One region of the Clostridium sp. BJN0013 genome, then DNA from elsewhere that is predicted to be linked to it. Evidence: riboswitches for the same ligand, from Rfam matches in the RefSeq annotation. Region 1 holds a riboswitch; each other region holds the start of a gene.

Region 1 (3,217 bases):
GAGAGAAAAAAATATATCAGTTATATTAACAGAACATATGGATATTAATTTTCCCAAAAAAGATTCATTCTGTTTTAATGTAGATGATTATTTTAATTCATATTCTAAATATAGGGGTGATGATTTACTTTTAGGAATAGAGCTTGGCATGAAAGAAGATTGTTTTAGAGAGAGTAGTGATTTAATAAAAAATAATTCCTTTGACTATGTACTTGGGTCAGTCCATTTGGTAGAAAATCTAGATCTTTATTATGAAGATTATTATAGAGGAAAAAGTAAAAGAGAAGCCTATCTTAAGTATTTTGAAGTTATACTGGGTAATTTGGATAAATTTCAATTTATAGATAGTCTAGGGCATATTGATTATATAGCAAGATATGCTAAGTTTGAAGATAAGGAAATATACTACAGGGAATTTTCTGATATAATAGATGAAATATTAAATAAAGTTATAAAAGATGGTAAATGTTTGGAATTAAATACACGAAGGCTTGATAATGATATTTCAATAAAGAATATAATAGATATCTATAAAAGATTCAATGAACTAGGTGGAAAATACATAACACTGGGTTCTGATGCTCATCAGGTTGAAGCTATAGGAAATAATTTTATGGTGGCAAGAGAAATTTCACAGTTGTGCAATTTAAAAATAGTGTATTTTAAAAATAGATTGATGGAATATGATAAAGGTTTTTAGTAAATAGAGTTTTTATCTGCATAAAGTAATAAATGTGCAATTAAAACATGTAATGGACTAATGGATATATGCATATATATTTTAAGAAACTTTCTTTTTAATGCAATTCATTTTTATAGCTATAATGGATTTTATATCCTCTAAATTTTTATTGCTTAAGATTCTATAATTTAGCCAACATTTTCCATAGGGATATTGATTTTTCCATGTATCTTTACCTTCTAAAGATAAACTATCTAACTTATTGTATAACTTATTTAATTGATTTTCACCAATTTGAATAATTACAGTAAACGCACCCTTTTCAAAGAAAATATAACATATATGTTTATTTTTATGACAATATTTATAACACCATCCATGGTCACTTCCAAAACGAAATTTAAGTCTAGAAATTTAAGTCTAATTGATAATTCATAAGAATCAATCATAAATTGGTGTAGTTTTTCAAAATATAAAATACTTTCCTTTCCAATAGTTTCATATATATCATTTAATGATGGAATTATTTGTTTGTTAAGCATCCGTTCATACACTTTAGATTCACTCCTTATTATAAGATGTTAATCTACGAGTTTTAGATTAAAAAAGCTCTAGGAATATTCTTTCAGTTTTACTTAACCTTTAATCAATAAATATGTTTTTTATATTTTCTTCAATACATACCCATGAACGTTTTGAGAACATAATTAAAGTATGATTTTTTTTAGATTGTTTTTTTATTATTTCAGTCATATTATGCCCTATAAAATCTGTAAGTACCAATACTACATCCGTATTTTTAGGAATTTCTATTTTCTTATCTCCTTTTTTTCTACCTGTAATGTGATTAACTTTATTAATTCCACATTTGTCCAGCTTATTTTTAATATTATCAAGTCTGTCCCCTCCTACAATTAAAATATTCATAAAAATCTCTCCTCTTTATAATATATAAATTAAGACTATGTATAAACTTCTTTCCTATTTCGAGGCTGTGGTTTATTCCAAATAGTTTAAGAAAAAGTAAAAATAAAAACTCTTCCTGTAAGATAAGTTACAAGAAGAGTTCCTTCATGCTTCTCATCTTTCAGGCTTTATACCTGCTGGAATTAGCACCGTTGAATGATGAAAAATCATTCAGGTTGCTGGGCATCATAGGACCAGTCCCTTCGCCACTCTGGATAAGAAGTTCCGTATTCAATTGAAAAAATGATAACAGATATATATACTGTTTGTCAATAGAAAAACAAATTTTTTTATATTTTTTAAAATTTATAATAATCATAATATTGTAAAAATATTTAAGCTAAGGGAGATTAAAACACAACTTTACAAGTTCTGCTGTGATATTAGTGTAATAACAACTAATTGGGGCCGATTATTGATTCGGACAGGGAAGAGGCTGTTTCCAAGGCCTCGGCTGATCACCATCGATAAGTGGTAAACGTATCTGTCCTCCATGAGAATGACCACTTAAAACCAAATCAATTCTATTATCTGCATATATGTGAAACAATTCTGATTTATGTGATAACAAGATTGTGTAGTGGCTGTTCTCATTTTTCATAGCCTTCAATTTTGCATCAACTATGACTGCATTTCTCCCAGATAAATTGTAGTTTGTTGTAAAGGCTGGATCATCAAATTAATATATAAATTTCTAAATTGACAAATTTGATTAAATTATTTTTTACCCCAGAGCTTAGTTAATCTATCTTTAATTTTAGATTCAAATCCATTGGATGTTGGCTTATAATACACAGTATTTTTATGGGAATCAGGTAAATACTGCTGGTTTACAAATCCACCGTAAGAGTGTGGATATAGATAATCAGTGCCATATCCTGATTTTTCTGCACCCTTATAATGGGCATCTCTTAAATAAGGGGGTATTCCAGAATCTCTGCGACTTCTAACATCTTTCAGCGCAGAATCAATTGCAATGCAGGAAGCATTTGATTTTGGTGCTGATGCTACGTATATTGCTGCTTGAGACAATGCGTATCTACATTCTGGCATGCCTATCATATGTACTGCATTCATGGCATTTGTGGCTACTATTAAAGCTATAGGGTCAGCATTTCCAACATCTTCTGAGGCCTGAATAACAATTCTTCTTGCTATAAACATGGGGTCTTCACCAGCATCTAGCATTTTTCCAAGATAGTATACTGCTGCATCAGGAGAACTGCCTCGAAGTGACTTTATAAAAGCGCTGATGGTATCATAGTGGGATGTACCCTCTTTATCATATAAGGTAATTTTCCTCTGGATGCATTCTTTTGCATCTTTTGTGGTTATAAAAATTTTATCTTCTTTTTTTGATGAAGTTCTAACTGCCATATCCAAAGCATTTAAGGCCTTTCTTATATCACCGCCGCTGTGTAGGGCAAAGTAATCAAATACCTCGGGGTCTACTTCTATTTTAAGATGGCCAAAACCTTTTGGACTTTCAATGGCATTTCTCAATGCTTTTTTTACGTTATCTTCAGAAAGGTTTTCTAATTGAAAAACCATAGAACGAGAAAGGAGTGC
Region 2 (3,217 bases), 720 kb from region 1:
CTTAATGGATCAAGTTCTTTCAATTTTTCTTCCGCACTTTCCTTTATACCTTTAAATCCTATTTTTAATACTTTTTCGTAATCATGTACCCACTGTATTGAAGATCTAAAAGATGCCGTCTCATTAACTATAAATCTGGATTTCAATGTATCTTTAGGATCATAAGTTAGTTTTAATGTTTCTTCAGGAAGAGTTTTCGCTAAATCTTCATGAAAAGTTTTTCCTTTCCAATAAGGTGCAATATCTTCTATTACAACTTCAGTATCTTCTTTAGAAATATTAAAAGGCGACTGTACTCTATTAGGTAATTCCCTTATTGCAAGATCTAAAAAATCTCCGTCAAGTTCTGGATATAAAAGCCCATATCTTCCTTGATACCCTGCTCTACCAACAATAAGCTGAGCATTGTCAATATATACAGTTATATTTTCTGCAATGTGTTTCAATGCTTTTGACCATCTTAAAATAAGCGGTTGACCTTCCGTCTGTTTAAATGACTCGGTAAAATATTTTGCTCTTTCAATATCAATACGAGGTTTACTTCTTTCAAATCCTTTTAAAATCTTAAATACCCTCTTATCGGCATACTTATTAACTTTTCCCTTTGCTTCATCTTGTATTTTTTCTTCTTGAGGTGATAAAATTACATTTGGCATATTATTATCTCCTTTCCACCCAATTCATATCATATTTAAAGTATAAAATCTGTTTAACTGTTCCTAAGTCAATTTTCATTATTTACTTTACTGTATTCATATCTTTCATAATTAAAACTTATTTTCAAATTGGAAATAAGTTTATAAAATTAGAGATCAAATTTAACTTATTACAAGCATACAAACACTTACAATAAATTAAATTTGATCTCTAGTTTTCTAGTCAGTCCAAATAAATATCCACCAGCTTAGCTGGTGGTTTTTCCTAAGCCCTATAAGGGCACATTACCAGCATTATGCCTCAAGGCATCTTAAAGATCTCGCCAGCCGCAATTTATGTTACTTGCTACCCTTAAAAGGGTCCATGTATTCCTTCATACTTACTTGGTCGGCGATCATATCTTCTTTCTGTTGATTTCTTATATATTCTTCTATTGCTTTTTTATTTTTTCCAACTGTGTCTACATAGAATCCTCTGCACCAAAAGTGCCTATTTCCATATTTATATTTTAAATTTGAAAATCTCTCAAATATCATTAGACTACTTTTTCCCTTCAAGAATCCCATAAAACTTGAAACACTTGTCTTTGGTGGTATCGATAAAAGCATATGTATATGATCTTCACATGCATTCGCCTCTATTATTTCTACACCTTTCCATTCACAAAGTTTCCTTAATATTTTTCCTATCTCTTTTCTTTTTTCTCCATATATTTCTTTTCTTCTATATTTGGGTGAAAATACTACATGATATTTACATCTCCATTTAGTATGTGATAAACTATTACTGTCCATTTAGGGCAAACCTCCTTTGATTATAGATTTGGTTGACGAGACCTCTTCTATTTTATCAAAGTGAGGTTTTTTGTTCACCGCTTAAGCTATTCTGAACACACCTGCATAGCAGGTGGTTTTCATATAGACAAAAAAAAACTTCCTGTGGAGAAACCACAGGAGGTTGTATCCTCTTGTCTCTCATCTTTCAGGATATACCTGCTGGAATTAGCACCATTGAATGAAAAAAATCATTTAGGTTGCCGGGCATCACAGGGCCAGTCCCTCCACCTCTCTTGATAAGAAGTTATTTAATTCATTTTTAATTTACGTACATAATATAACTTTTAAAATGCTTTGTCAACATAAAATTTTTATTTATTACTAATTTATCTCTTTATTTTCATTATATTTTACTGTCAATACATCTTTCCAAAAGTAAAGCCGCAGCCCCTATTGAAATTGCATCCTCTTTAAAATATCCATCTCTTTTGAAAATAACCTTTTCAGGAACATATCTTACACATGTTTCATAAAACAGATCCGAATTAATTAAAGGTCCACTTAATATAACACAATTCAAATCCAATAAATCACTATAAAATTCTATACTTTTCCCCAATTTAGAGGCAACATCAAAAATTATCTTTTCAGACAGTTCATTGTTTTTTTGAACTGAAAGGCATACCTTATCAAAATCAACATCTTGATTTGTATTGATAACCATATGCTCAAAAGCATATTCATTATCATCTGCTGTTTTTATAATTCTATCTTGTAAAATTGTCCCTTCTCTTATTCTCAATCCACAATTAAAATAAGCTAGATTTTTAAATTGTTTTCCACTGCCATATAAATACTCTGCAATAACAGCTGAATTTGCACCATTTTCACTAACTACATTACATTCCAATTTTTTTTCAAGTATTTCGTCTATATTCACATCATTCCAGATATCTGTTTCAATTCCAAGTCCTACTCCAATAAGATCAATAAACTCTAAATTTAACTCTACGTAAGCATCACTTATAATTCTCACAATTTTTTCTACAACTTCATTATATGAATCGGAAGAATTAACATAAAAACTCTTCTTATAAAAAATCTCCATTCTTAAATTTACTATGGAAACTTGTGCATGAGTTTTAGATATATCTATCCCTACAATATAAAATCTACATAAGTTTATATCATATAGAATAGGTTTTCTACCTCCTGTAGATTCTCCTATACATTTCTGTACTATAATACGTTTTTCTTCAAGAGGACCCATAATACGATTTAATGAAGTCAACTTCATTCCTGTTTTAAGCAGGATTTCATTCTTAGTCATGGCTCCATCTTTCTGAATTAAATTAAATATGTTTTTTTCATCCGGGTTTAAATCTTTAAATAATTTATAATTGTCCACCATAATTATCATACCTTTAAAAATCAAATACAAAAAACTTACCCCTATAATAAACTGAAACCTGGAGCTATGTCAATAGCATAACAGTGAAAAATATATTATTGACAGGATTAATTTAAGTATGTTAGTATTTAAATAATTAAATATTAAATTCTTATCAAGAGAGGTAGAGGGACTGGCCCTGTGATACCCGGCAACCTGATTGTTTTCATTGGTGCTAATTCCAGCAGGCATGTATTTGCTTGACAGATGAGAAACTTGAATGAAAGACTTTCTTGTAACTCATAGCAAGAAGGTTTTTATTTTAGTTATAAATTTATGTTTTCTTTTTACCAAAACGGTTAAAACATTAAATGGTGTAAATTTTCTTATGCTA
Region 3 (3,217 bases), 490 kb from region 1:
CCATTCTGAAGCCCTAAAGTGGACCAGATTTTTGCTGCACACCCAGGTCCAGCATGTATTATGGGTACTGCCCTTTCTATAGCAAGTACGGATTCATATCCTCCAAGTGCACAGACATGTCTTAATTCTTCAACCACTCCACTCATTATTTCACCTCATTTTCAAGAAATTTAAATGTATCCTGCTTAAACCACCAGGAAGTATATGGAAGCCTTATCCTTTTGGATAAGCTCTCTGCTAAGCTGTTATTTTCCAAGGTATCTATTATGCTGTGACCAAAATCTATAATTCCCCTATATCCAAAGGCACTGTATTCATCTGATATCATTATAGATGGGATTCCCATCTTAGTTGGCCATATTGTAGTACCTGGGTGCCTGGCTATATAAAGATCCGGTTTCAATTTGTTCAACAAATTTAATATTTCGAAATTTTGAACATCACATATGCTTATTGGGATATCTTCATCTCTCTTGGATAGTGCAATGGATGATTCCGGTATGCCTCCATGATCGTAATGCTGATCGAAATGCCAGGAAATTCCCCATATTACCTCAATACCTAATTCACCTAATACTCTTATATAATTGTGAGAAAAACTTGGTCCCATCCCTACTATTGCTCTTTTTCCTTTCAACTTTTCTCTGATTTTTTCAAGTTCTGGTGCTATTATCTTCTTTTCATTATCTATATAATCTTTTACTTCTTTCTCTTTGCCTACAGCTTTTCCAAGTCCTCTGAGCCAATTATCCATACCTGCAATACCGTGGGGCTGAATAGACTTTACATAAGGAACACCATATTGCTGTTCTAATCCATTTCCCAAATATCCCCCTAAAGTACCACATATGCTAATAGTAGCTGCAGCCTCCGACATTCTAGATATCTGCTCTATAGTAGCAAAAGGTACTACAAATTGAGGAATAAGCCCAAGTTTTGATAGTATTTCAGTTATATAATCTCTAGCACTTCCATTAAAATTTATCATATTTACAAGTTTTGGACGTTTCTTTCTAGGTGGTTTCACTATACGTGTCAATATGGCATGAAACGCTGCATCAAAACCTGAAGCCCATATTCTTGATCTAAATCCTTCGCAGAAAACAGGTACCACAGGAATCTTTATTTCTTTTTCCATTTCATCTGTAATACTCTTAATATCGTCTCCAATAATTGCCGAAGCACAAGAAGTAGTAACAAATATAGCCTTAGGTTTAAACCTCTTATATGCTTCTTTTATACCTTCCTTTAACTTATCTCTACCGCCAAATACAGTAGAATCCTCTGTCATATTAGTGTTTATCACATTTACATCTTTCTTTTCCCAATTTCTTATATTCTGTCCCCATTTGAAAGTAGTATTTTCCCCAATTACATCTGCAGAGCATCCAATGGCACCATGATTTACAATGGCAGCATCCAATACACGTGACAAATACCCCTGGGCACATCCAGAACTACAGTTACTAGCCTGACTAAAGCACCTTTCCTCATTTTTAAGACATCCACATTGCACTTTTTTAACAAGATCCTTAACTGTTCCACTATAACCAGTAATAGAATTAAGTCTGTTTTCCCTAGTTGCCGATTCTATTACCTTAATATTAATAGACATGAAAACATCTCCTTTATAAAAATTAATTTTTACACCATTATGGAAATATATACCGAAAGATACTAAATATTCAATAATATTTAGTATCCAGTATCTCTGGTAAACCCAGCCGAATTTTCTACTGCCCTAACTATTGTAGATAATATCTTTCTGTACTAAGTGTTTATTTCTTAATTCCTTAATATAGTTATAGTAAATAATAAAAAACCAGAGGCTATTAAATAAAATTAAAATTTTATTTAAAGCCTCTGGTTTTCCAGTCAACTAAAAGTTAAGTCATATGATAAGATTTTAAAAAATAAAGTCTCCCTCAAATAATGAGGAAGACTACTGCTCTAAAATATAATTTTTAGCACGTTACCTTTCCTCATCTTTCAGAATTAAACCTGCAGGATTTAGCACCTTGCATGTAAACAAAACATACTGGTTGCTGAAACTTCATCGGGCCAGCCCCTCAGTTTCTCTTGATAAGAAAATAAATTATTGATATATAATAATTTGATTATATACCACAATAAAATCTCTGTCAACTTATTTTTACATAATTTTAAAAAATTTCTTAGTTATATATCTTTTATATTATTGATATAAATTTAGTAAAATATTAAAATACTTAGAATATGAGAATTATATATAAAGCAGGATATTCAAGTCCAGTAATTGGAACTGAAGCTATGTCTTTTAGCTCCATATATTTTTTTATCAACACCATCTTCTATCTCTAATTGTTGTAATGTAACAGGTAATTTTAATTTATTTAATACCTCAATAAGTCCTAATATTTCTCCTTTGGCCTTTCCAGCAAAAATAGAAAAACCAAAAACTTTAAATATAAATTTTATTTAAAGCCTCTGGTTTCCCAGTCAACTAAAGTTGAATAATGTCAATAAAAAATCCCCTTTCAAAAGAAATTGTATATATAATTTCTAATTACATGGTTTATTAATTTTATCTATTCTGGAATAATATTTAATTAACTTTTTTAAAGCCTCATCTATAGATTGGGTTATATCAAAAGCTTCAATTCCATTTCTATTCAAAAATATAGCAGCTTCTCTACCTATTTGGCTAACCAGAACTATCCTACACCCTGAAAGATGTTTAACAATAGACAAAATTTTATCATAGTGACTTTCTTTTCCACAGCTAAGGATGTCATCTATTTTTCTCAACTCTACAAATTCATAATCCCCGTTTTCCACTTTATATATATAAAATTGGCTTGCTTTTCTAAAATGTTCATTTACAAATTTGCCATCACTACTTGCAACTGCAACTTTATAATTCATATATACCCTCCTATAAATCAATTAAATCTTGTAAGAACTACAGAATATATATCTTCTAAGAGTTTAAGTCCACCTGAATATCCTACATAAGGACCATTTATTATAAGACTTTCAAATACAGGCCATGAAATAGTAATATAATGCGCATTTATTTCCTCTGGTATTTTATCTATATTCTCAATTCCTCTTCCATATCCGAATATAGTATTGGCAATTAATCCAAGTTCTGAAACAAGTTTTTCTAATTGTCTCAAATTACCCAACCAAAGAAGTATGAGATATCTCTCAAATACCAGATAAAAGCCTTTATAAT

The links. A riboswitch is a leader RNA that binds a small molecule or an ion and turns the genes downstream of it on or off. The one in region 1 is predicted to bind S-adenosylmethionine.
Region 2: linked by a shared signal. The riboswitch ahead of tnpA (IS200/IS605 family transposase) and the one ahead of AB3K27_RS12500 (DUF2325 domain-containing protein) in region 1 are both predicted to bind S-adenosylmethionine.
Region 3: linked by a shared signal. The riboswitch ahead of AB3K27_RS15185 (nitrogenase component 1) and the one ahead of AB3K27_RS12500 (DUF2325 domain-containing protein) in region 1 are both predicted to bind S-adenosylmethionine.

Annotation. Positions count from the first base shown of each region.
Region 1 is NZ_CP162495.1:2,462,117-2,465,333, reverse strand. Features, by position in the region: gene AB3K27_RS12515 (histidinol phosphate phosphatase) at 1-700, shown strand, start outside; gene AB3K27_RS12510 (DUF3788 family protein) at 782-1,096, opposite strand; gene AB3K27_RS12505 (hypothetical protein) at 985-1,224, opposite strand; gene AB3K27_RS12500 (DUF2325 domain-containing protein) at 1,325-1,609, opposite strand; SAM riboswitch class I at 1,760-1,870, opposite strand; gene AB3K27_RS12495 (replication-associated recombination protein A) at 2,366-3,217, opposite strand, start outside.
Region 2 is NZ_CP162495.1:1,742,563-1,745,779, reverse strand. Features, by position in the region: gene AB3K27_RS09160 (pyruvate formate lyase family protein) at 1-656, opposite strand, end outside; gene tnpA (IS200/IS605 family transposase) at 996-1,451, opposite strand; SAM riboswitch class I at 1,629-1,736, opposite strand; gene AB3K27_RS09150 (ROK family transcriptional regulator) at 1,837-2,874, opposite strand; SAM riboswitch class I at 2,993-3,097, shown strand.
Region 3 is NZ_CP162495.1:2,955,160-2,958,376, forward strand. Features, by position in the region: gene AB3K27_RS15180 (nitrogenase component 1) at 1-146, opposite strand, end outside; gene AB3K27_RS15185 (nitrogenase component 1) at 146-1,615, opposite strand; SAM riboswitch class I at 1,980-2,089, opposite strand; gene AB3K27_RS15190 (NifB/NifX family molybdenum-iron cluster-binding protein) at 2,542-2,904, opposite strand; gene AB3K27_RS15195 (hypothetical protein) at 2,922-3,158, opposite strand.